3 regions of the Streptomyces pimonensis genome follow, and region 1 is predicted to be linked to each of the others. Evidence: riboswitches for the same ligand, from Rfam matches in the RefSeq annotation. Region 1 holds a riboswitch; each other region holds the start of a gene.
The links. A riboswitch is a leader RNA that binds a small molecule or an ion and turns the genes downstream of it on or off. The one in region 1 is predicted to bind cobalamin.
Positions count from the first base shown of each region.

Region 2: linked by a shared signal. The riboswitch ahead of KYY02_RS30530 (ABC transporter substrate-binding protein) and the one ahead of KYY02_RS18730 (cobalamin biosynthesis protein) in region 1 are both predicted to bind cobalamin.
Region 3: linked by a shared signal. The riboswitch ahead of KYY02_RS22070 (energy-coupling factor ABC transporter permease) and the one ahead of KYY02_RS18730 (cobalamin biosynthesis protein) in region 1 are both predicted to bind cobalamin.

Region 1 covers NZ_JAHWZY010000017.1:91,920-99,508, reverse strand. Annotated here, with positions in the region: gene KYY02_RS18755 (hypothetical protein) at 1-639, opposite strand, end outside; gene KYY02_RS18750 (alpha/beta hydrolase) at 808-1,935, opposite strand; gene KYY02_RS18745 (class II aldolase/adducin family protein) at 2,136-2,831, opposite strand; gene KYY02_RS18740 (inorganic phosphate transporter) at 2,994-4,247, shown strand; gene KYY02_RS18735 (hypothetical protein) at 4,288-4,509, shown strand; cobalamin riboswitch at 4,664-4,801, shown strand; gene KYY02_RS18730 (cobalamin biosynthesis protein) at 4,924-5,865, shown strand; gene KYY02_RS18725 (cobyric acid synthase) at 5,862-7,373, shown strand; gene cobN (cobaltochelatase subunit CobN) at 7,370-7,589, shown strand, end outside.
Region 2 covers NZ_JAHWZY010000049.1:33,746-41,334, forward strand. Annotated here, with positions in the region: gene KYY02_RS30510 (putative T7SS-secreted protein) at 1-3,037, opposite strand, end outside; gene KYY02_RS30515 (hypothetical protein) at 3,040-3,714, opposite strand; gene KYY02_RS30520 (hypothetical protein) at 3,704-4,126, opposite strand; gene KYY02_RS30525 (beta-xylosidase family glycoside hydrolase) at 4,386-4,658, shown strand; cobalamin riboswitch at 4,991-5,121, shown strand; gene KYY02_RS30530 (ABC transporter substrate-binding protein) at 5,185-6,225, shown strand; gene KYY02_RS30535 (FecCD family ABC transporter permease) at 6,222-7,286, shown strand; gene KYY02_RS30540 (ABC transporter ATP-binding protein) at 7,283-7,589, shown strand, end outside.
Region 3 covers NZ_JAHWZY010000023.1:8,466-16,054, forward strand. Annotated here, with positions in the region: gene KYY02_RS22050 (DNA repair ATPase) at 1-887, shown strand, start outside; gene KYY02_RS22055 (energy-coupling factor ABC transporter ATP-binding protein) at 907-1,740, opposite strand; gene cbiQ (cobalt ECF transporter T component CbiQ) at 1,737-2,486, opposite strand; gene KYY02_RS22065 (energy-coupling factor ABC transporter substrate-binding protein) at 2,493-3,002, opposite strand; gene KYY02_RS22070 (energy-coupling factor ABC transporter permease) at 2,999-3,724, opposite strand; cobalamin riboswitch at 3,755-3,937, opposite strand; gene KYY02_RS22075 (ABC transporter substrate-binding protein) at 4,138-5,727, shown strand; gene KYY02_RS22080 (ABC transporter permease) at 5,748-6,716, shown strand; gene KYY02_RS22085 (ABC transporter permease) at 6,722-7,589, shown strand, end outside.

The DNA.
Region 1 (7,589 bases):
GACGTAGTCGACCTCGCAGCGCTCCGTGCGCAGTTCGGTCACCCGCTGCTGGAGGAGGTCGAGGAGCTGGGGCACGGGGACCGGACCGGCGGAGAGCTGGAGGAAGGAGAGGACCTGCGGCATGGCCGTGACGACCTCGGCGACGGCGGCGGCCTCGTACTCCTCGGGTTCCGGGTGGGCGAGCGACCAGGCGTCGCAGAGGGCGACCCAGCCGCGCAGCACGGCGCTGTCGTCGCGGTCCCAGGCGCGCAGCCGCCAACCCGGGCGGGCACTGTCGCCGTGCACCTCGATGAGGCCGGCCAGGCGGGCGGTGTCCCAGTCGGCACGGACCTGAGCGGGGGTCAGGTCCAGAGCGCGGGCCGCCCGTTCGGCGGTCGTGTCGGAGAGGGTGGCCTTGCCGTCGGCGGTGGCACTGTCCCCGCCGGGGCCGAGGGCGGCGTCGGCCCAGCGGGCGACGCGGGCCGCGGCGGCCAGAACGGAGCGCGCCATTCTGGCCAGCTCCGCCGGGGCCGGCGTGCCCTCCGGGGGGCGCGGCGCGGGGCGGCGCGAGCGCCGCTGGTTCACCGCGGTGGGAGCGGCGGCCAGGGATCGCGGGCGGACGAGTCGGAGCCTGGAGTCGCGCGGGATACGGGACGTCACGGGTGCAGTCTTCCTGTTGACGGTCCGAAAACCCAAACGGAATGCCGACGGGGACGCCGGGGCGGCTCGCGCCTCGACTCCGGACGCGGCCGGAGGGAGGATTCGGGCCACTGGTACGGCCATAAACGGAATCCCCGGCACCGGCTGTCCGGCGCTCCCCCGTCGCGGTCACATCAGGGGGGTGAGGAAGCGCCGCAGCGCCTCTTCGTAGGCCTGTGGGTCGGCGTTCCACATCGCGCCGTGGGAGGCGTCCCTGACGGTGTGCAGGGTGACGGTGTTCGGGTGGCCGGCGGCGAGGCGGCGGGAGAACCGCCAGGGCGCCACCGTGTCGTCGGGGCCGTGGAAGATCTGCGTGGGGACCGCGATCCGGTCCAGGTGGACGGCTTCGGGCCTGCGGTCGCCGTACAGGCCCGTGCGCCCCTGGGCGGCGCGGACCGCGAGCGGCAGCAGCGCGCCCGGGGTGCGCCGGGCCGTGGCGAGGGCGCGCAGGGTCGCCTCCCAGCTGAGCACCGGGGAGTCCAGGACGAGGCCGGCGACGCGGGCGCGCACCTCGGAGCGGGCGGCGGTGCGCAGCGCCATGGTCGCGCCGGTGGACCAGCCGTACAGGACGACCCGCCGGGCGCCGGAGTCCACGGCGTGGTGGAGCGCCGCGTCGAGATCGCGCCACTCGGTCTCGCCGAGGTGGTTGAGGCCGTGCGGGGGACGCGGCGCGCCGGGGTCGCCCCGGTAGGCGGGGGCGAGCACCGGGAAGCGGTGGCGGTGCAGGAACTCCATGAGGTTCATGGTGTGCTCCCGGGTGGCGCCGAGGCCGTGGACGGCGATCACCCAGGTGTCCCGGGCTCCCGGGACGAACCATGCGGGCAGGGGGCCGAGTTCGCCGGGAACCTCGAGGTCGGTGTGGTCCAGGCCGAGGGCGCTGCCCGGGTCGCCGACGTACAGGTTCGGGGTGAGCCGGGCGCGGTCGCCGGGTTTCGGGGTGCCGTACGTCACGCGTTCGAGACGGCGCACGACGGTGTCGGCGGAGTCCGGGGCACCGGGCAGTACGGGACCGACGACCGCGTGGAAGCCGTCGCCGGTGAGACCGTGGCGTCCGGGCCGCAGTGTGGTGAAGTCCCTGGTGAGGGCCATCTGGCCGGCGGCGGTGGAGTGGACGGTGAGGCCGGGGTCGGTGGGCAGGGGGCCGCCCGGGGACGTCCTGAGCGCGGCGTCGCTGGCGTACCGGCCGACGGCCACCGCGGCGGCGCCGGCGCCTATCACGGCGGTGACGGCAGCGGCCGTCGCTCTGGCAGTGCGCACGTTCTCCAGTGTCATGTCGGAACGTGTACCCGGCCAGCGGGGGCGGGCACCGCAGGGCCGGCGGGTCCGTCCGGCCGCGGGACGCGGGCGCACCGGCGGGGAGTTCGGGGCGGGTTGCTCCGCCCCCGCCGCCCCTTCCCGTCCCCGGAGGCTGCGCCCCGGCCCCCGTCTCCGGACGCCGGACGGACCGGGTGCCGTCCTCAGCCCCGCTGCCCGTACCCCCGCAGCCGCTCCCCCACCTCCGTCACCTGCTCCGGGGTCAGCAGGTGCGGGGACAGACCCGGGACGGAGGACGCGGTCAGCCAGAGGCGGCACATCCACTCCAGCTGGGCCGTGCGGTCGTAGGCCTGGTCGAGGGTCGCGCCGTGGGTGACGGTGCCGTGGTTCTGCAGGAGGCAGCCGGTGCGGCCGTCGAGCGCGCGGAGCATGTTCTCGGCCAGTTCGTCCGTACCGTACGTCGCGTAGCGGGCGACCCGGACGGGCCCGCCGAGCGCCGCCGCCATGTAGTGGATCAGCGGCAGCTCCTCGACGAGCGTGGAGACGGCCGTCGCGTGCACGGCGTGCGTGTGCACGACGGCGCGCGCGCCGGTCGTGCGGTACACCGCGAGGTGCATGGGCAGCTCGCTGGTGGGGACGAGCGAGCCGAGGACCTGCCGGCCGGTGAGGTCGACGCCCGTCACGTCGTCCGGCGCCAGCCGGTCGTAGGGCACTCCCGACGGCGTGACCAGGACGGTCTCGCCGACCCGCACCGAGACGTTGCCGGAGGTGCCGACGACGAGTCCGTCCGCGACGGTCCTGCGCGCGGCCCCGACGAGTTCCGCCCAGGCGAGCGCCTCCTCCTCGCTCACGTCCCGGGCGCCCCCCGCTTCCCGTACGTCCCCTCGCCGCTCAGTCATGCCGCGATCCTGCCAGGCGACCCTCCCTCGTCGCGGCACCGCCGTCCGGCGGAGTCTCCACCCCCTCTTACGGTCACCACGATGCCCGTTCCAGTTCATCTTCCGTTCATCCTGGTTACCTACATTCGACCAGCCAATGACCTCGAACGATTGCCTGGGTAAATGGAAAGCTTCTCGCTGATCCTCGCGATTGTGGTGGTAACCGCACTCGCGTTCGATTTCACGAACGGTTTCCACGACACCGCGAACGCGATGGCAACGACCATTTCGACCGGTGCTCTCAAGCCCAAGGTCGCGGTGGCCATGTCCGCCGTACTCAACCTCGTGGGCGCCTTCCTCTCGGTGGAGGTCGCCAACACGATCTCCAAAGGACTCGTCGACGAGTCCGGCATCCGTCCCGAGGTCATCTTCGCCGCGCTGGTGGGCGCGATCCTCTGGAACCTCCTGACCTGGCTGGTCGGTCTGCCGTCCAGTTCCTCGCACGCCCTCATGGGCGGTCTGATCGGCGCCGCCGTCGCCTCCGCCGGTCTCGGCGCGGTGCACGGCGACGTGCTGGTCACCAAGGTCCTGATCCCCGCGATCGCCGCCCCGCTGGTGGCCGGAGTCGCCGCGATGTTCGCGACCCGGCTGACCTACCGCCTGGGCAGGAAGGCCGACGGCAAGGCCTCCGAGAAGGGCTACCGCGCCGGCCAGATCGCCTCCGCCGGCCTGGTCTCCCTGGCCCACGGCACCAACGACGCCCAGAAGACGATGGGCATCATCACCCTCGCCCTGGTCGCGGGCGGCGCCGTCGCCCCCGACTCCGACCCCCCGATGTGGGTCATCCTCTCCGCGGGCATCGCCATCGCGCTCGGCACCTACCTCGGCGGCTGGCGCATCATCCGCACCATGGGCAAGGGCCTGACCGACCTCCAGCCGCAGCAGGGCTTCGCCGCCCAGACCAGCGCCGCGACGGTCATCCTGGCCTCCTCGCACCTCGGCTTCTCCCTCTCCACCACGCATTCCGTCTCCGGTTCCGTGATGGGCGCGGGCCTGGGCCGCAAGGGCGGCGTCGTCCGCTGGTCGACCGCCACCCGGATGTTCGTCGCCTGGGGTCTGACACTGCCGGCGGCGGCCCTGGTCGCGGCGCTCGCCGAGTGGGTCTGCGGCTTCGGCGACTGGGGCACCGCCCTCGTGGCCGTCTTCCTGATCGCCTCCAGTGCGGCGATCTGGAAGATCTCCCGGCGCGAGGTCGTCGACCACACCAACGTCAACGACCACGAGGCACCGGAGGCGGAGCCGTCCGGCGTGGTGACGCAGGCGATGGCCGCGGTGACCCCGCCCCCGGCGGGCACCCTGACCGACGACCTCTCGGCCACCATCCCGGCGCCGGCCCCCGCCGACCCGGCGGCCCCGCCGGCCACGACCACCGTCTGACCGCGACCCGGCAGACCCGGTACGAAGGAAGAAGAGCACCATGAAGATCGACTGGGCGGCCCTCGGCTCCGTCTTCGGCGTCAGCCTCGTGGTCACCGTGGTCCTGGTGGGCCTGTTCACTCTCGGCATCAACGGCCTCTCCCGCCGCGAGCGGGCCGCCGCCCAGGGCCAGCCGGCGGCCCTGGCGGTCACCGGCGCCTACGCCTGCTTCGCGGCGTGCGCGGCGGCGGTGGGGTACGGCATCTACCTGATCATGGCCTGATCACGGGCCGCACCGGTCCGGGCGGGCGGTGCGGGAGCCGAGGCTCCCGCACCGCCCGCCCGCGTGTACGCACCCCCTCCCGGGGTTCACCCACCGGAGTCCCCCTGTGGGCCTCAGCACACTTCAGCCTCGCAGGTCAACGGCAAGTTGACGGCCCTTCCAGGGCCGTGGTGGACTGCCTCAGCCACTACGGCGGCAGGAGAGGAAGCCGGTGCGATTCCGGCGCGGTCCCGCCACTGTCACCGGGGTGAACATCCCGGGAGCCAGGAACTCTCACCGCCGGTCTCGTCGAACCAGGGCGTGGACACCCTGAGTGAGGACATAACGCCATGCGCGGCTGCCTGCCGAGGTCGACCAGCGACACTCCGCCCCGTCCGGGGGCCGTCCCCTGCGGATCCGCGGTCGGCTGACCCCATGGGTACCGATCGCGTGTTCGCGTACGGTGCCGCCGCCGGCCTCCTCGGCGACCTGTTGCTCGGCGATCCCCGCCGGGGGCATCCGGTCGCCGCTTTCGGGCGGGCCGCGGCCGCCGTGGAACGGGTGCTGTGGCGGGACGACCGGGGCCGGGGCGCGATGCACACCGCCGTGTGCGTCGGCGGGACCGTGGCGCTGGGGAGCCTGGCCGCACGCCTCGTACGCTCCTCCCCCGCCGCCTCCGCCGCCCTGACCGGTGTCGCCACCTGGGCCGTCGTCGGCGGGACCTCGCTGGCCCGGGAGGCCCGCGCCATCGGACGGGCGCTGGAGGCCGGGGACGTCGAGGCGGCCCGGGCGCGGCTGCCGCACCTGTGCGGCCGGGACCCGCAGGCCCTGGACGCCGACGGGATCGCCCGCGCGGTGGTCGAGTCCGTCGCCGAGAACACCTCCGACGCCGTGGTGGGCGCGCTGGTGTGGGGCGCCGTCGCCGGGGTGCCGGGACTGCTCGGGTTCCGGGCCGTCAACACACTGGACGCGATGGTCGGCCACAAGTCCCCCCGTTACCGCCGCTACGGCTGGGCCTCCGCCCGCCTCGACGACGTCGCCGGGTGGCCCGGGGCGCGGCTGACCGCCGTGCTCGCCGCGCTCGCGGGACCGGACCCGCGCGGGTCCGTGCGGGCGTGGCGCGCGGACGCGGCGGAGCACCCGAGCCCCAACGCCGGACCCGTCGAGGCGTCCTTCGCGGGCGCGCTCGGCGTGCGGCTCGGCGGACCCCTCTCCTACGGCGGGCGGGTCGAGCACCGGCCCGTGCTCAACGGCGGCGGACGTGCCGTCGCCGTGTCCGACATCGACCGGGCGGTACGGCTCTCGCGGCGGGTCGGCTGGCTCGCGCTCGCGGCCGGCGCCGTCGCACGGAGCGCCATGAAGGGACGTACGTCGTGAGCGGCGGAGGGCTGCTGGTCGCCGGGACCACCTCGGACGCCGGCAAGAGCGTGGTGACCGCCGGGATCTGCCGGTGGCTGGTGCGGCAGGGCGTCAAGGTCGCGCCGTTCAAGGCGCAGAACATGTCGCTGAACTCGTTCGTGACGCGGGAGGGCGCCGAGATCGGGCGGGCGCAGGCCATGCAGGCCCAGGCCTGCCGGGTCGAGCCGACCGCGCTGATGAACCCGGTGCTGCTCAAGCCGGGCGGCGAGCGGTCCAGCCAGGTGGTGCTGCTGGGCAGGCCGGTCGGCGAGATGAGCGCGCGCGGCTACCACGGCGGGCGGCAGCAGCGGCTCCTCGGCACGGTGCTGGACTGCCTGGAGCAGTTGCGGGGCACGTATGAGGCGGTGATCTGTGAGGGGGCCGGCAGCCCGGCCGAGATCAACCTGCGGCGCACCGACATCGTGAACATGGGGATCGCCCGGAACGCCGGGCTGCCGGTCCTCGTGGTCGGCGACATCGACCGGGGCGGCGTCTTCGCGTCCTTCTTCGGCACCGTCGCACTGCTCTCCCCCGAGGACCAGGAGCTGGTCGCCGGGTTCCTGGTGAACAAGTTCCGGGGCGACGTGTCGCTGCTGGAACCGGGCCTCGACATGCTGCGCGGCCTGACCGGGCGGCGGACCTACGGCGTGCTGCCCTTCCGGCACGGGCTCGGCATCGACGAGGAGGACGGACTCAGGGTGTCGCTGCGCGGCGCCGTACGGGAGTCCGTGGTCGCCGCGCCGGTCGGTGAGGACGTGCTGCGGGTCGCCGTGTGCGCGGTGCCGCTGATGTCCAACTTCACCGACGTGGACGCGCTCGCCGCCGAGCCGGGTGTCGTGGTGCGGTTCGTGGACCGTCCCGAGGAGCTGGCCGACGCCGACCTCGTGGTGGTGCCGGGTACGCGCGGCACCGTGCGGGCGCTGGAGTGGCTGCGGGAGCGCGGGCTGGCGGACGCGCTGCGGCGGCGGGCGGCCGAGGGACGCCCGGTGCTCGGGATCTGCGGCGGGTTCCAGGTGCTCGGGGAGCGCATCGAGGACGACGTCGAGAGCCGGCGGGGCCGGGTCGCCGGGCTCGGCGTCCTGCCCGTACGGGTGCGGTTCGCCCACGAGAAGACGCTCACCCGCCCCGCCGGCCGGGCGCTCGGGGAGCCCGTCGAGGGGTACGAGATCCATCACGGGGTCGCCGACGTGCTGGGGGGAGACCCCTTCCTGGACGGCTGCCGGGTCGGACAGACCTGGGGCACGCACTGGCACGGCTCGCTGGAGTCGGACGGTTTCCGGCGGGCCTTCCTGCGCGAGGTGGCCGCCGCCGCGGGGCGCCGCTTCGTACCGTCCCCCGACACCTCGTTCGCCGCGCTGCGCGAGGAGCAGCTCGACCGGCTCGGCGACCTGATCGAACAGCACGCGGACACGGACGCGCTGTGGCGGCTCATCGAGTCCGGCGCGCCGCAAGGACTGCCCTTCATCCCACCGGGAGCACCCGCATGAGCACTGTGTTGTTGTTGTCGACCGCCGACACGGACCTGCTGGCGGCCCGTGCCTCCGGCGCCCCCTACCGGATCGGCAACCCGACCCGCGTGGACGTGGCGGCCGAGCTGCCCGCGCTGCTGGACGGGGCGGACCTCGCCGTCGTACGGCTGCTGGGCGGCAAGCGCGCCTGGGAGGACGGGCTCGCGGCGCTGAAGGCGTCCGGGATCCCCGCGG
Region 2 (7,589 bases), on a different contig from region 1:
CGGCCGGGTCGTAGGCGTAGGTCGTCACCCGCCCGTCGACGACCTTGCGGAGCACCCGGCCGAGCCGGTCGCGCTCGAAGGAGACGGTCCCGCCGAGGGCGTCGGTCCGCTCGGCGAGCCGGCCCGCGGCGTCCGTGCGGTAGGTCAGGGTGCGTCCGTCGAAGTCGGTCTCGGACACGATGTTGCCGACCGCGTCGTACTCGTAGGTCCAGGCCAGACCCTGCGGGTTGGTGACCCGGGTGAGACGCAGGTCGTTGTCGTGCTCGAACGCGTAGCGGGCGCCGTCGGGCCGGGTGCCGGCGAGCGGGAGGTCGAAGTGGGTGTACTCGTAGCGGGACACGCCGCCGGCGGCGTCGGTGTGGGTCAGGCAGTTGCCCTCACCGTCATAGGTCCATGACTCGGTGGCGCCGCCCGGGGCGGTACGGCGGGCGAGCTGCCCGTCCGCGGTCCACTCCAGTCGGGTGACCCCGCCCGTCGGGCCGGTGACGCGGACCGGGCGGCCGAGCCCGTCCCGCTCGGTGCGGGTGGTGGCCCCGGACGGGTCGGTCACCTCCACCACCAGCCCCGCCGCGTCGCACACCACCCGGGTGGTGCCCCCGAGGGCGTCGGTGACCGAGGTGAGCCGGCCGGCGCCGTCGTAGGAGGTGCGGGTGGTACGGCCGGCCGGGTCAGTGACGGCGGTCCGGTTGCCGCGTTCGTCGTACGTGTACGCCGTGCGGGCGCCGTCCGGTCCCGTGACCTCCACCGGCAGCTCGAACGGACCGCGCTCGACGCGCAGTCCGGAGCCGTCCGGACGGACGGCCGAGACCAGCCGCCCCTCCTCGTCGTACGTGAAGCCGGTGGTGCAGCCGAGCGGGTCGGTGCGGGTGAGCAGGTTGCCGTGGGTGTCGTGGGTGAACCGGGTGGTGTGGCCGAGCGCGTCGGTCGTGGCGATCACCCGGCAGCGGTGGTCGACGAGGTGGCGGGTGGTGCGGCCGTCGGCGGTGGTGAGCGTGGTGGTGCGGTGGCCGGTTTCGGGGTCGGGTTCGGTGTAGGCGAGGGTGATCTGGACGTGGCCGGCCTCGCCGCCCTCGGCGACGACGCGGTCGCGGTCGTCGTAGACGTAGTCGTAGCGGCTTCCGTTGGAATCGATCCAGGCGGTGACGCGGCGGTGGTCGTCGTAGACGAAGGCGGTGGTGGCGCCGGAGGGCTTGGTGGCGGTGGCGAGGTCGCCGCCTTCGTAGCCGTAGGCCATCAGCGGCAGGTCGGTGCCGTCCTCGCCCGCGCCGGCCAGCAAGAGGGCGGTGATCCGGCCGTCGGCGCAGGTCAGCTTCACCTGGTGGCCGGCCGAGTGGACCAGGGCCAGCGGCAGGCCGTCGTCGGCGCGGTCGACGGTGACGGTGTGGCCGTTGCGGTCGGTGAGGGACGTCAGCCAGGCGGTTCCGTCGCCGCCGGGTTCGACGCCGGGCGGGGCGGTGAAGTGGCGGGTCAGGCCGGTGTCGGGGTCGGTGAGCGTGTAGTCGCCGTCCCCGTCGCGGGCCAGCAGGGTGCGGGCGGTGCCGGAGTCGGGGCGGGCGGGGGTGCCGGGGACCGGGTGCGGATAGGTGATCAGGAGGCCGTCGGCGCCGGCGTGGACGACGCCGACCGGGTCGATCTCCAGGCGCTCGTCGACGGTGGACGTCCAGGACGGCCCCAGGAAGCGGCCGGCCGTGCAGCCGGACTCGGTGCGCCGGGTGAACACCAGCGGCAGGATGCCGGGGATCTCCACATCCGTCTGGGGCAGGAACATCCGGCCCGAGGCGAGGTCGACGGGGTCGGTGCCGTCGGTGGTGCGGGTGCCGTCGGGGCGGTCGTGGGTGCCGCCGGGGGCGTCGTCGACCAGGTTGCGGAGACGGGCGGCGTCGGCGGCGTCCGCGGCGATGCGCACGCTCTTGACCGCGGCGCCGCCCCCGCCGGTGGCCGCGGTCAGCGCGAGGTCGGGGACGAGCCGGCCGAAGCCCTCGTAGGGGTCCTTCATGAAGTCGCCGACCATCTGCCTGCCGGTGCCCACCGGGTCGTTGGCGGCCAGCACCAGGCCGGAGGCCAGGTTGTTGAGGTTCGTGGCGTACTCGGCGGGGTGGGTGATGTTGTACGGGTCCAGCGGGTTGATCCCGCGCACGAAGTTCACCAGCCCCGCGCTGCCCTTGATGATCCCGCCGCGGACGTGGTCGCCCATGATCTGCCACTCCCGCAGGCCGTCACCCGCCTGCTGCGCGTACGACGGCTTCTCGGGGGCCAGGTCCCGCGCCGCGCGGACGGCGCTGCGGGCGGTCTCCGCGGCCGTGTTCCGCTGCTCGCGGGCGTCGGCGAGGATCTCCTGGGCCTCCTGCATCAGCTTCCTGCCCGGGTCCTGGAACGTGGCGGCGGGGCGGGGCGGCAGCGTGGACGGGTCGCGCTGCTCCGGGGGCTGGGCGTTGTAGCGCTCGACGGCCCTGTTGTAGCCGTCGACCTTCTCGCGGTGGGCGTCGGCGGCGTCCTCGGACGCCTCGACCCCGTCCTTCCACTTCTCGATCGCCGTCTGCGCCTGCCCCTGTGCCCAGGTCACGGTGGAGGCGAACGACTCCAGCGCGGCGGCCGCCTCCTCACAGGCGTCGGCGCCCCTGAACCACTTGGGCGGCTGGGTGCTCACCGCCGTGCGCAGCGCCTCGGCCGCCTTGCCCTCGAGCCGGGAGGAGTCCAGGCCCTTCAGCCCCTCGCCGGCGTCGTCGAACGCCTTCCGGAAGGCGCGGAGTTTCCCGGCGGTGGAGCGGATCTTCTCCGGACTGCCGTAGATGAGCTTGGTCTTGTCCTCGGTCTGCCCGAGGTCCAGCTCGTCGACCTCGGCGCCCATCCGGTTCGCGACCGAGCGCGACTGCTCGCGCACCCAGTCCGCGCCGGACTCCCAGCCGACGTCGTCCAGCCGGTCCGCGGTCCAGTTCCCCGCGCCCTCGACCCGGTCGCCGACCCACTCGACACCGTCCTCGACCGCGTCCTCGACCGAGTCCGGCGTGATGTCCTTGATGAAGTCGCCGATGCCCACGTTCAGTCACCCCCGCCGTCGCCCGGCCCGCCCTGTCCACCCTGCTGCTGCGCCTGCCGGGCGCGTTCCTCGGGCGAGGGACCGAACGTCTCGTCCAGCGCCCGGTCCCACTCCTGCTCGTCGACGCCCAGCGCCTCGTTGAGCATCTCCGACCGCCGGCCGCCCTGTCCCTCCGTGAGCAGCGTCCGGCCGGTGTCCTTCCAGGTCTGCTCCATCTCCTGGCCCGCCCGGTCCCACGACCCGGCACTCCAGTCCGGGTCCAGGGCGTCCGGCGTGAACACCTCGCCCCAGCCCTGTCGGGTGATCTCCTCCTCGGAGGCGTGCGGATTGCCACCCGCCACGGAGTTGACCCCCACCTTCAGCGCCCCCTCGACGTACTGGTCGTGCTCCCACTGCGTGCCGGCCGCCAGACCGAGCCGGTCCGCGAGCTCGCTGGCGTCGTGCACCAGGGCGCGCACGCCCCACTCCCAGCGCTCGCAGAAGTCCTCGAAATCGACCGACAGCCCGTGGTGCCCGGCCTCCATCCCCGTCATCGACAACTGGGAGAAGCCCTTGCCCATCACCGAGCCGGTCGCGCCGCCCAGGTCGCCCAGCCCGTCGATGGTGGCGCCCACACCCTGCGTGAACTTCGCCACCGACGCCTCGTCGAAGCTCAGGTCCAGCCCGTCACCGCCCACGACCACGCTCCTCCCCGGCCGTCCCGGCATCGACGGCGGCCCCGTCCGGAACGATCCCGGTGACCGGCGGGAAGAACATCGACCCGTCCTCGGTGGCGATGTCCACGGCGAGGCCGGCGGGCTCTCCCAGGCCCGGCACGATCTCGTCCACGATGCGCGCGCCCAGCAGCGCGGCGTACTCCACCGGCCGCTCCCCCGGCCCGTGAACAAGCGCGAACCGGGCCAGCGCCGTCTCGTCCGTGAAGGCGCACACCCACCGCACCCCGCCCGAACGCGCGCTCCACAGGCGCCCGTCGACGGACGGGACCAGCAGGACCGTCCTGCGCATCTCGCCGACCAGCGCCCGGGGGTCGCCGACCCCCGCCCGCCGCTCGGCGATCCGCTCGGCCAACGCCGTCCTGGGCTGCTCCACGACCCCTCCCTCGTTCCGGACGATGCCTGATGAGACCGTAGGCCATGACGCGCGGGGCCGGGGTGACGGTTCTCATGTCCCGTGAGGACGCGGCGCGGGCGCGGACGGACCTGTGGCCACGGTCTGTCGGCCGGCACGGCGGACCGTGGCGTGGCCGGTGTCCGCCGGCGCCTCCACCACTTGAACGCAAGCGCGTTCGACATCACGGTCCGTGCTTCCACGGTGCGGTCGTCCAGGGTTCGAGAGGCACACGAGGCGCATGCGGCAGTCAACCGCCCAGATCATCCGCAATCCGGTCCTGCCGGGTTCGCACCCTGATCCGTCCGCGCTGCGCGTGGGCGCCGACTGGCACCCCGTCGGACCGCCCCTCGACGCCACCGTCCTGTCCGACGAGCACGCCGAGGAGTTCGAGGACGGCCGGATCCGGGCCCTCGGCCTCACCGGCGCGTTCGCCGGCCTGTGGGCCTGGGACCTCACCGGGGGCGGTCTGCCCGCCGATTTCGACGAGGCGGCCTGGCGCGCGCTCCGTTGACGTCGTATGACGCGCCCCCGGGAAGACCCTTCGAGGGCGGAGCCGTGGTCCAGCGGGCTGTGCCGGCCTGCGGCGGCCGGTGGTTCAGGGGATGGCCGGGGCCGGGGAGGGACTGCCCGCCGTGGTCACCGGGGCGCGGTGCGACGGCTCCGTCGCCCTGCCCGAAGGCGGCCGTACCGGCCGGGCACGGGGCCTCGGCAGCCGCCCGCCGCAGGCCGGCGGACGCGTGCGCCCGGAGCCCGGGACGGGTGCTTCGGGCCGCACCCGCGGGGCTGTGGTAGCTTCCGAACGCCAGTCGAACCCGTGCACACGGCCTTCCGCGTGCACGGGTCAGGGAATCCGGTGGGAGCCCGGAACTGACGCGCAGCGGTGAGGGTGACGGGCGGGGCAGCAGCCACTGGACGACGGTCACAACCGGGTCCGGGAAGGCGTTCCGCCGGGGTGATCCCGAGTCCGAAGACCTGCTGGCGACCGATCGTCCGCACGGGCCCCGCGTATGGGTCCTGACGTTGAGGAAGCCGCCACCGTGCATCTGCCACGTCCCGCCCGCTGTTCCGTCCTGCTCCTGACCGGGGCGCTGTTGCTCACCGCGTGCGGTTCCGGCGCGGGGTCCGGCTCGTCCGGAAAGCCCGCCCCCGCCGGAGCGCGGGCCGTCACGCTCGACAACTGCGGGCAGGAGGTGACGGTCGGGGCCCCGCCGAAGCGGGCCGTGTCCCTGAACCAGGGCACCACCGAGATCCTGCTCTCCCTCGGCCTGGCCGACCGCATGGTGGGGACGGCCACCTGGACCGACCCGGTCATGAAGGGACTGGAGCGGGCCGCCGCGAAGGTGCCCCGGCTGGCCGACGACCAGCCGTCGTTCGAGCGGGTCCTGGACGTCGAACCGGACTTCGTGGCCTCCTCCTTCGCCTCCACCCTGGGCAAGGGCGGGGTGGCCCCCCGCGACAGGTTCGAGGAGCTCGGCGTGCCCACGTACCTCTCGCCCGCCGACTGCGAGGGCAAGGACAACAGCGGCGACGGCGACGGCTCGCGGACGAAGCCCCTGACCATGGACACCGTCCACCGCGAGGTGCGGGAACTGGCGCGGGTCTTCGGGGTGGAGGAACGGGGCGAGAGGCTGGTCGCCCGGCTGGGGAGCCGGGTGGCGGAGGCCGCGTCCGGGATCCGCGCGGGGGACACCACCGTGCTGTACTGGTTCGCGAACCAGGAGTCCCCCTACATGGCGGGCTGCTGCGGTGCGCCCGGCGTCATCACGAACGCGCTCGGCGCGAAGAACGTCTTCGACGACACCACGCAGGAATGGCCCCAGATCAACTGGGAGACCGTCGCCGACCGCGACCCCGACGTGCTCGTCATCGGCGACCTCACCCGCAGGTCGCAGACCGCCGAGTCGGCCGAGAAGAAGATCGCGTTCCTGGAGTCGAACCCGGCGACGAGGAACATGGAGGCGGTGAGGGAGAAGCGGTACGTGCTGCTCAGCGGGCAGGCCATGAACCCGACGATCCGCACCGTCGAGGGCGTGGAGAAGGTGGCCGCCGCGCTGCGCGAGTACGGGCTCGCCGGATGACCACCACGCCGCGGTCCTCCCCGGCCCGCCCGCCGCGGGGCGCCGCGGGTGCGCTGCGCGGCGTGGCCGGCCTGGGCGCCGGGCTGGCGGTGCTCGCCGCGTCCGTCGCCGTGGCCATCACCATCGGCCCGGCGGACATCGGTGTCGGCGACGCCTGGTCGGTGGTCGCCTCCCGTCTGGGGTGGGGCACGACGGAGCTGACCCCGATCCGGGAGGGCATCGTCTGGAACCTGCGGCTGCCGCGCACCCTGCTCGCGGCGGTGTGCGGTGCCGGGCTCGCCGTGTGCGGCGCGGTGATGCAGTCGTTGCTGCGCAACCCGCTCGCCGACCCCTTCGTCCTGGGCGTCTCCTCCGGGGCGTCGACCGGCGCCGTCGTCGTGATCGTCCTCGGCGCCGGCGGCGGTGTCCTGTCCGTCTCCGGCGGCGCGTTCGTGGGCGCGGTGGGCTCGTTCGCGCTGGTGCTGCTGCTCAGCCACACGCTCGGCGGGACGACGGACCGCGTGGTGCTGTCCGGAGTGGCCGCGATGCAGCTGTTCTCCGCCCTGACCTCGTTCGTGGTGACGACGACGGCCGACGCGGAGACCACCCGGGGCGTGCTGTTCTGGCTGCTCGGGTCGCTCGGCGGGGCCGGCTGGACCGAGGTGGGGCTGTGCCTGGCCGTCCTGGCGCTCGCCCTCGTGGTGTGCCTGGGGCACGCACGCACCCTGGACGCCTTCGCCTTCGGCCGGAACGCCGCGGCGACCCTCGGGGTCGCGGTCGCCCGGACCCGACTGGTGCTGCTGTGCGTGACCGCGCTGCTGACCGCCGCGCTGGTCAGCTCGGCCGGTGCGATCGGCTTCGTCGGCCTGGTCCTGCCGCACGCCGCCCGCGCCCTCGTCGGCCCGGGGCACGCCCGGCTGCTGCCGGTCACCGCGCTCGCCGGGGCGGTGTTCCTGGTCTGGGCCGACACCCTGGCCCGTACCGTCCTCGATCCCCGGGAGGTGCCGGTGGGCGTGGTGACCTCGCTGGTCGGCGTCCCGGCGTTCGTCCTGGTGCTGTACCGCACGAGGAGGATGCGATGACGGCCGGCGCCCAGCGGCGGGACGGGGTCGCCCGGCGCCCCGGCCCCGGGCGGGCGACCGCCGGACAGGCGTCCACCGGGGAGCCGCCCGCCGGGTCGCCCACCCTCGCCGCCGACCGCGTGAGCCGCGGCGTCGACGGACGGCTGATCCTCGACGGCGTGAGCCTCGCTCCCCGCCCCGGCTCCGTGACCGGGCTGCTCGGCCCCAACGGCTCGGGGAAGTCGACGCTGCTGCGGCTGCTGGCCGGCGTCCTCGCCCCCGCCTCCGGCGTCGTCACCCTCGACGGGCGTCCCCTCGGCGACT
Region 3 (7,589 bases), on a different contig from region 1:
CCGGACTGCTGCAGAAGTTCATCCCGCTGTGCGACGCCACGCGCCGGATGGAGGGCGTGTGGGAGGGCGAGCCGCGCACCTACGACCTGCGCGGGAAACGGTTCGCCGTCTGCATGGCCGGCAACCCCTACACCGAGTCCGGCGAGACCTTCCGGGTCCCCGACATGCTGGCCAACCGCGCCGACGTGTGGAACCTCGGCGACGTCCTCACCGGCAAGGAGGACGTCTTCGCGCTCAGCTTCGTGGAGAACGCCCTCACCGCCAACCCGGTGCTCGCCCCGCTCGCCGGCCGCGACCGCGCCGACCTGGACCTGCTGATCCGCCTCGCCGAGAACGACCCCACCGCCCGCGCCGACCGCCTCGTCCACCCCTACGCCCCCACCGAACTGGACCGCGTCCTTGCGGTGCTGCGCCACCTGCTCACCGCCCGCCGCACGGTCCTCGCCGTCAACGCCGCCTACATCGCCTCCGCCGCCCAGTCCGACGAGGCCCGCACCGAGCCGCCGTTCCGGCTCCAGGGCTCCTACCGCAACATGAACAAGATCGCCCAGCGGATCCAGCCCGTCATGAACGCCGCCGAGCTGTCCGCCGTCATCGACGACCACTACACGGCCGAGGCCCAGACCCTCACCACCGGAGCCGAGGCGAGCCTGCTCAAACTCGCCGAACTGCGCGGCACCCTCACCCCCGACCAGGCGGTCCGCTGGACCGGGCTGAAGGCGGCCCACGTCCGCACCGTGGCCCTGGGCGGCCCCGACGAGGACGCCCTGGCCCGCGCGGTCGCCGCCCTTTCCCTCCTCGGCGACCGCATCGCCGCCGTCGAGTCGGCCATCACCCGGGCCACCGACCTACGACAGCTCACGGCCGACCCGGGGGACAGGGCCTGAGGCCGCCGCGGTCGGCCCCTCACAGCACCTGCAGCGCCGCCAGCTCCTCCGGCGTACGCGGATTGGCGGCGCCGCCCGCCAGCAGCCCCCGGGCCCGCAGCAGCCTCCCGACCGCCACTCCCCACGGCAGCCGCAGCCCCGCCGTCGTGAGGAGGTCCGTGCGGGCCAGCATGTCGGCCGCGGGTCCGGTGTGCGCGCCGGACGGGGTGAGCAGGGCCGCGTCATCGGCCCAGCGCAGGGCCAGGTCCACGTCGTGGGTGGCCATGACGACCGTCGTACCGTTCTCGCGCAGGCCGTCGAGGGTCGCCAGAAGGCGTTCCTGGCCGTCGGGGTCCAGGCCCGCCGTCGGTTCGTCGAGGACCAGGACACGGGGCCGCATCGCGACCGCGCCCGCGATCGCCGTCCGCTTGCGCTGCCCGTAGGACAGCAGGTGTGTGGGACGGTCGGCGAGGGCGGCGATGTCCAGCGCGGCCAGCGCCTCCGCCACCCGGGCGCGCACCTCCGCGTCGGGCAGGCCGAGGTTCAGCGGGCCGAAGGACACGTCCTGTCCGACGGACGCGGCGAACAACTGGTCGTCGGGGTCCTGCACCACCAGCTGCACGGTGGTGCGCAGCGCCGTCAGGCCCTTGCGGTGGTAGCGGACCGGTCGCCCCTCGACGGTCAACTCGCCTCCGTCCGGACGCAGTCCCCCGCTCAGCAGCCGCATCAGCGTCGTCTTGCCGCTGCCGTTGCGTCCCAGCAGCGCCAGCGCGCGCCCCTCGCGCACCTCGAAGTCCAGGCCGCTGAGCACGGGCGGGCCGTCCTCGTACGCGAACGACGCGCCCCGCAGGGCCACCAGGACGGTCCCGCTCACGACAACGGCCTTTCCAGTAGGAGGGCGAGGGCGGCCAGCGCCGCCAGCAGCGCCACGCTCAGCGCCGTGAACCGGACGGAGACGCGGACTTCGGGCACCAGCACGCGCAGGGTGCCGTCGTAGCCGCGCCCGGCGAGCCCGGCCTGCAGCCGCGCCGCCCGGTCGAAGGACCGGACGAACGCGGTCGCGCCGAGCCCGCCCAGCGAACGCCACGCCGCCGCCCGGGTGGTGTGCCCGAGCCGGGCCGCCTGCGCCTCCCGGACGCGGCGCACCGAGTCCAGCAGCAGGAAGCTCATCCGGTACGTCACCAGCGCCACGTCCACGAGCGGGGCCGGTACCCCGGCCCGCACCAGGCGCGGCAGCAGGTCGGACATCGGTGTGGTGAAGGCGAACAGCAGGACGCCCAGCGAGGCCGCCGACGTGCGCAGCAGCACCTCCCCGGCGCGTGGCGGCCCGTCCTCGGCCCAGGACACGAACCCGCCCGGCCCGCCCACCCGCACCAGCAGCGTCAGCGCTCCGGTGACGCAGAAACCCAGCGGCACCCGGTACGCCCGCCACAGCCGCCGGCCCGGCACCCCGGCCGGGCCGAGCAGCACCGCGAGCGCCGTCACCAGTACCAGGGCGGCGCCCGGCCACGGCGGCAGCGAGATCGCCAGCACGGTGAGGCCCAGTCCCAGCACCGCCTTGTCCACGGGATGACGGCGGCGCCAGCGGCTGCTGTGCGCCGCCGCGTCGATCGGCAGCACGTGGTGTCAGTCCCGCCGCCGGGGCGCGGCCCCGCCGCCCGGACCGGGGCCGGCCCCGGTCCGGAATCCGTCACCGGCCGCGGGGCCGTCGCCGTCCTGTGCGGTGGCCGGTCCGCCGACGGCGTCCCGTCCCGTCGCGCCGCCCGGCCGGCTGTCGGCAGTGGCGGCGTCCGCACCGGCACCCGGTCCCGGGCCGGTCTCCGCCGCGGCGAGCGCCCGCGCCTCCCCCTGCCGCCGCCCGCGCCGCACCCCGAAGCAGTACCCGAGGACGCCCGCGCCGAGCGCGGCCTGGAGGGCGAACAGTGCCGACTCGATCTCGCCGGACGGCGGTTCGTACAGCGGCGAGAACCAGGGCTCGTAGTCCGGGTCGATCTCGGTGATCGCGGTCTCCGCCTCGGCGTCCGCGCCCGCGAACGGCTCCTCCTTGTGGTCGCCGAGCCCGAACACCAGCGGGATCACGGCGAGCGCGGCCACGAGCACCAGCAGCAGCGTGTTGATCCTGGCGTTGCGGCTCATCGGGCCGCCTCCGCCGAGTCCGCCGCCTCCGCCGGGTTCGCGGTCCCCCGTCCGGCCACCGAGGCGACCAGCACCCCGAGCCGCGTCAGCTCCGCCTTGCCCGACTGCACCAGCATGCGCATCACCAGCACGGTCAGCAGCCCCTCGCTCACCGCGAGCGGGATCTGCGTCACGGCGAAGACGGAGCCGAACTTGCCCAGCGCTCCCAGGAACCCGCTGCCGGGGTCGGGGAAGGCGAGCGCCAGCTGCACGCTCGTCACGCAGTACGTCGACAGGTCGGCGACGAACGCGCCGAAGAACACCGCCACCATCAGCGGCACGTCGCAGCGGCGCAGCAGCCGGTAGACCCCGTACCCGGCCCAGGGGCCGACGACCGCCATCGAGAAGACGTTGGCGCCCAGGGTGGTCAGCCCGCCGTGGGCGAGCAGCAGCGCCTGGAACAGCAGGGTGATGGTGCCCAGCACCGCCATCACCGGCGGCCGGAACAGGATTGCGCCCAGACCCGTGCCGGTGGGGTGGGAGCAACTCCCGGTGACCGACGGCAGTTTCAGCGCGGACAGCACGAACGTGAACGCTCCCGACGCGCCCAGCAGCAGTGTGCTCTCGGGATGTTCCCTGACGTCACGGACGAGCGACCGGGCTCCGTGGACGAGGAACGGCGCCGACGCGACGCCCCAGGCGGCCGCGTGCGCCGGAGGCAGGAAACCCTCGGCGATGTGCATGGCTCAGCAGACCCTCTCCAGCACCTCGTGGATGGTTGACGCGCCTTGGCCGGTCTCCTGGCTGACGGGTACCACCGTCCGTGCCCCGCCTTCCCGGGCCCCGAGGGACCCAGTGGCCGTCCGTGAGGACTGGAGCCGGACTTCCCGATCACAGTGGCGAGGGCCGCACCGGTATCGCACCGATTTCCCGTCACCAAGGCGTGGTGACAGTAGTGCCCGTTCCGGTCCGGTGACAAGCGGCCGTCGGGGGCGCGCGGACGGCGCCCGGCGGCTCGCGACCGGGCGCACACCTGCGTGCCCGACAGGAGCGGAGCTTCCCGCAAAGGCGGGGAGTGAGGGGCCGCCGTTCTGGGCAGCACCTTGCTGCAATTAATATGCAACAACGGTTTCCGGGCAACATGGAGTGAGGTTCGATGACGACCCGACGAATACGGGGGGCCGCCGCCGCGGTCGCGATGGCCGGTGCGGTCGCCGCCTGCTCGGCGCCGGGCGACGGCGGCGCGGGCGGCGGGGCGTCCGCCGACTCCGTCGTGATCGGGGTCCCGTCCGAACCGGACACCCTCAGCCCCCTGCTCGGCTACGGCAAGGACGGCAACTCCAAGATCTTCGACGGGCTCCTCGCCCGCGGCGCGGACATGGAGCTGAAGCCCGCGCTGGCGAAGGCCCTCCCCGAGGTCACCGACGGCGGCCGTACCTATACGTACACCCTGCGCGACGGCGTGAAGTTCAGCGACGGCGAGCCGCTGACCGCCGACGACGTGGTCTTCACGTACGAGACCGTGCTGGACGACAGGACCAACAACACCGCCAGGAGCGAACTGGACGCGATCAAAGAGGTCGAGGCGGACGGCGACGACAAGGTCGTCTTCACCCTCGACTACCCCTACGCGGCCTTCGCCGCCCGCACGGTGCTGCCCGTCGTCCCCGAGCACGTCGCGGGCGGGCAGGACCCCAACACCGGCTCCTTCAACACGAAGCCGGTCGGCACCGGACCGTACGTCCTCACCGACTGGAGCAAGGGCGAGAAGCTCACCTTCAAGGCCAATCCGCACTACTGGGGCGGCGCCCCGGAGGTGGAGAAGCTCACCATGGCGATCATCGCCGACGACGACGTCCGCGCCACCCGGCTGCGCTCGGGCGACCTCGACGGCGCGACCCTCCCGCCCAACCTCGCCGCCACCTTCAAGAGCGACGACGGCAAGAAGACGTACCGGGCGACGTCGTACGACTTCCGCGCCGTCACCCTCCCCACCGGCAACCCGGTCGCCGGCGACACCGCGATCCGCCGCGCCCTGGACCTCGCCGTGGACCGCGAGGCCATGGTCGACAAGATCCTCGACGGCGCCGGCCGCCCCGCCTACGGCCCGCTGCCCGTCGACGACCCCTGGTACGCCAAGGGCATCGACCGCCCCCAGGACCTCGACGAGGCCGGGAGCATCCTCGACGAGGCCGGCTGGAGGACCGGTGAGGACGGCATCCGCGCCAAGGACGGCCGCCCCGCCCGCTTCACCCTCTACTACCCCTCCGGCGACAAGGTCCGCCAGGACCACGCCCTCGCCTACGCCTCCGACGCCAAGAAGGCCGGCATCGACGTCCAGGTGGAGAGCGCCACCTGGGAGGTCATCGAACCCCGGATGAAGCACGACGCCGTCCTCGCCGGCTTCGGCAGCACCGGCGATCCCGACTTCGGCCTCTACACGCTCCTGCACTCCTCGCTCGCCGGCGACGGCTTCAACAACATGGCCCTCTACGACAACCCGGCCGTCGACGAGGCCCTCGACACCGGCCGCCGCGGCCAGGACCCCGAGGACCGCAAGGACGCCTACGACACCCTCCAGCGCGAACTGGTGAAGGACCCCGGCTACACCTTCCTCACCCACATCGACCACATGTACGTCCTCGCCGACCGCTGGAAGGACCTGACCACCCAGGTCGAACCGCACGAGCACGGCTTCGCCAGCGGCCCCTGGTGGAACGTCGAGGACTGGCAGCCCAAGGCATGACGACCCTCCCCTGGGGAGAGATGACCCGGCTCACGGCACGGCGGGCCCTGTCCGCCGTGCCCGTGCTGCTCGTCGTCACCTTCGGCGTGTTCGCCGTCGCCGCCGCCTCCCCCTTCGACCCCGTCAAGGCGTACGCCGGCACCGCCGCGCTCGGCGCCGACCAGGAGACTTTGGACCGGCTGCGGGAGAACCTCGGCGTGGACCGGCCCTTCACCGTCCGCTGGTGGGACTGGCTGACCTCCGCGCTCGGCGGTGACCTCGGGCAGTCCAGCGTCATGCGCCAGCCCGTGGCCGAGGTGATCGGCGAACGCATGGTCTGGTCGGCCCTGCTGTGCGCCGTCGCGTTCGCCCTCGCCGTCCTGCTCGGCACCGTGCTCGGCGTCCTCGCCGCCCGCCGCCCCGGCTCGCTCCTCGACCGTACGGTCACCTCCCTCGCGTACGCCCTGGAGGCCGCCCCGGTCTTCTGGACCGCCCTGCTCGCCGTCTGGCTGTTCGCCCTCGAGCTGGGCGTCCTGCCGGCCGGCGGTCTCACCGACACGGGCAGCGACCGGGTCACCTTCGGCCAGGTCGCCGGCCACCTGGTCCTGCCCGCCGGCGTCCTCGCCGTCTCCCAGCTGCCCTGGTTCACGCTCTACGTCCGTCAGGGCGTCGGCGACGCCCTCGCGGAGGACCCCGTACGCGGCGCCAGGGCCCGCGGCCTGAGCGAACGCACCGTCCTGCTCGGCCACGCCCTGCGCTCCGGACTGCTGCCCGTGCTCACCCTGATCGGCTCCCGCGTCCCCGAACTCATCACCGGCGCCCTGTTGGTGGAGACCGTGTTCAGCTGGCCGGGCATCGCCGCGGCCACCGTGGAGGCGGCCACCTCCGTCGACTTCCCGCTGCTGGCCGCGCTGACCACCCTCGCCACCGCCGCCGTCCTCGCCGGAAACCTCCTCGCCGACCTGCTCTACGGACTGATCGACCCGAGGGTGAAGCTGAATGAGATGTGACCACCATGGCTGACACCACCGCCGTGACGAGGACGAGGACGGGGACGGGGACGGGGACGGCGTGGCGCGCGCACGGCGCCGCCCGCCGCTCCACCCACACCCTCCGCCTGCGGGTCTCCGCGACCCTGGTCGCCGTGACGGTCCTCGCGGTGCTCCTCGTACCGCCGCTGGTCCGGCTCGACCAGCAGGCCGTCGACCTCGCCGCCAAACTCCTGCCGCCGTCCTGGGCCCATCCCTTCGGCACCGACGACGTGGGTCGCGACCTGCTGCTGCGCTGCGTCTACGGGCTCAGGGTGTCGTTGTTGGTGGGCGTGGTGGCCGCGCTCGCCGCCACCGTGATCGGCACCGCCGTCGGCGCCACCGCCGGCGCGCTCGGCGGCCGGGTCGACCGCGTGGTCATGCGCCTGGTCGACACCTTCTCCTCCGTACCGCACCTGCTGCTCGGCGTCTTCATCGTCGCCATGTTCCGGCCGGGCGTCTGGCCGGTGGTGATCTCCGTCGGCCTCACCCACTGGCTGTCCACCGCCCGCATCGTGCGCGCCGAGGTCCTCTCGATGCGCTCCCGCCCGTACATCGACGCGGCCGTCTCCGGCGGTGCCTCCCGGTGGCGGGTCGTCGTACGGCACCTGCTGCCCGGAGTGCTGCCCCAGGCCGGCCTCGCCGCCGTCCTGATGGTGCCGCACGCCATGTGGCACGAGTCGGCCCTGTCCTTCCTCGGCCTCGGCCTGCCCGCCCACACCGCCAGCCTCGGCACCCTCATCCAGGACGCCCGTGGCTCCCTGCTCGCCGGGCAGTGGTGGCCGACCCTCTTTCCCGGCCTGTTCCTGATCGTCCCCACCCTCGCCGTCGCCGGCCTCGCCGGTGTCTGGCGGG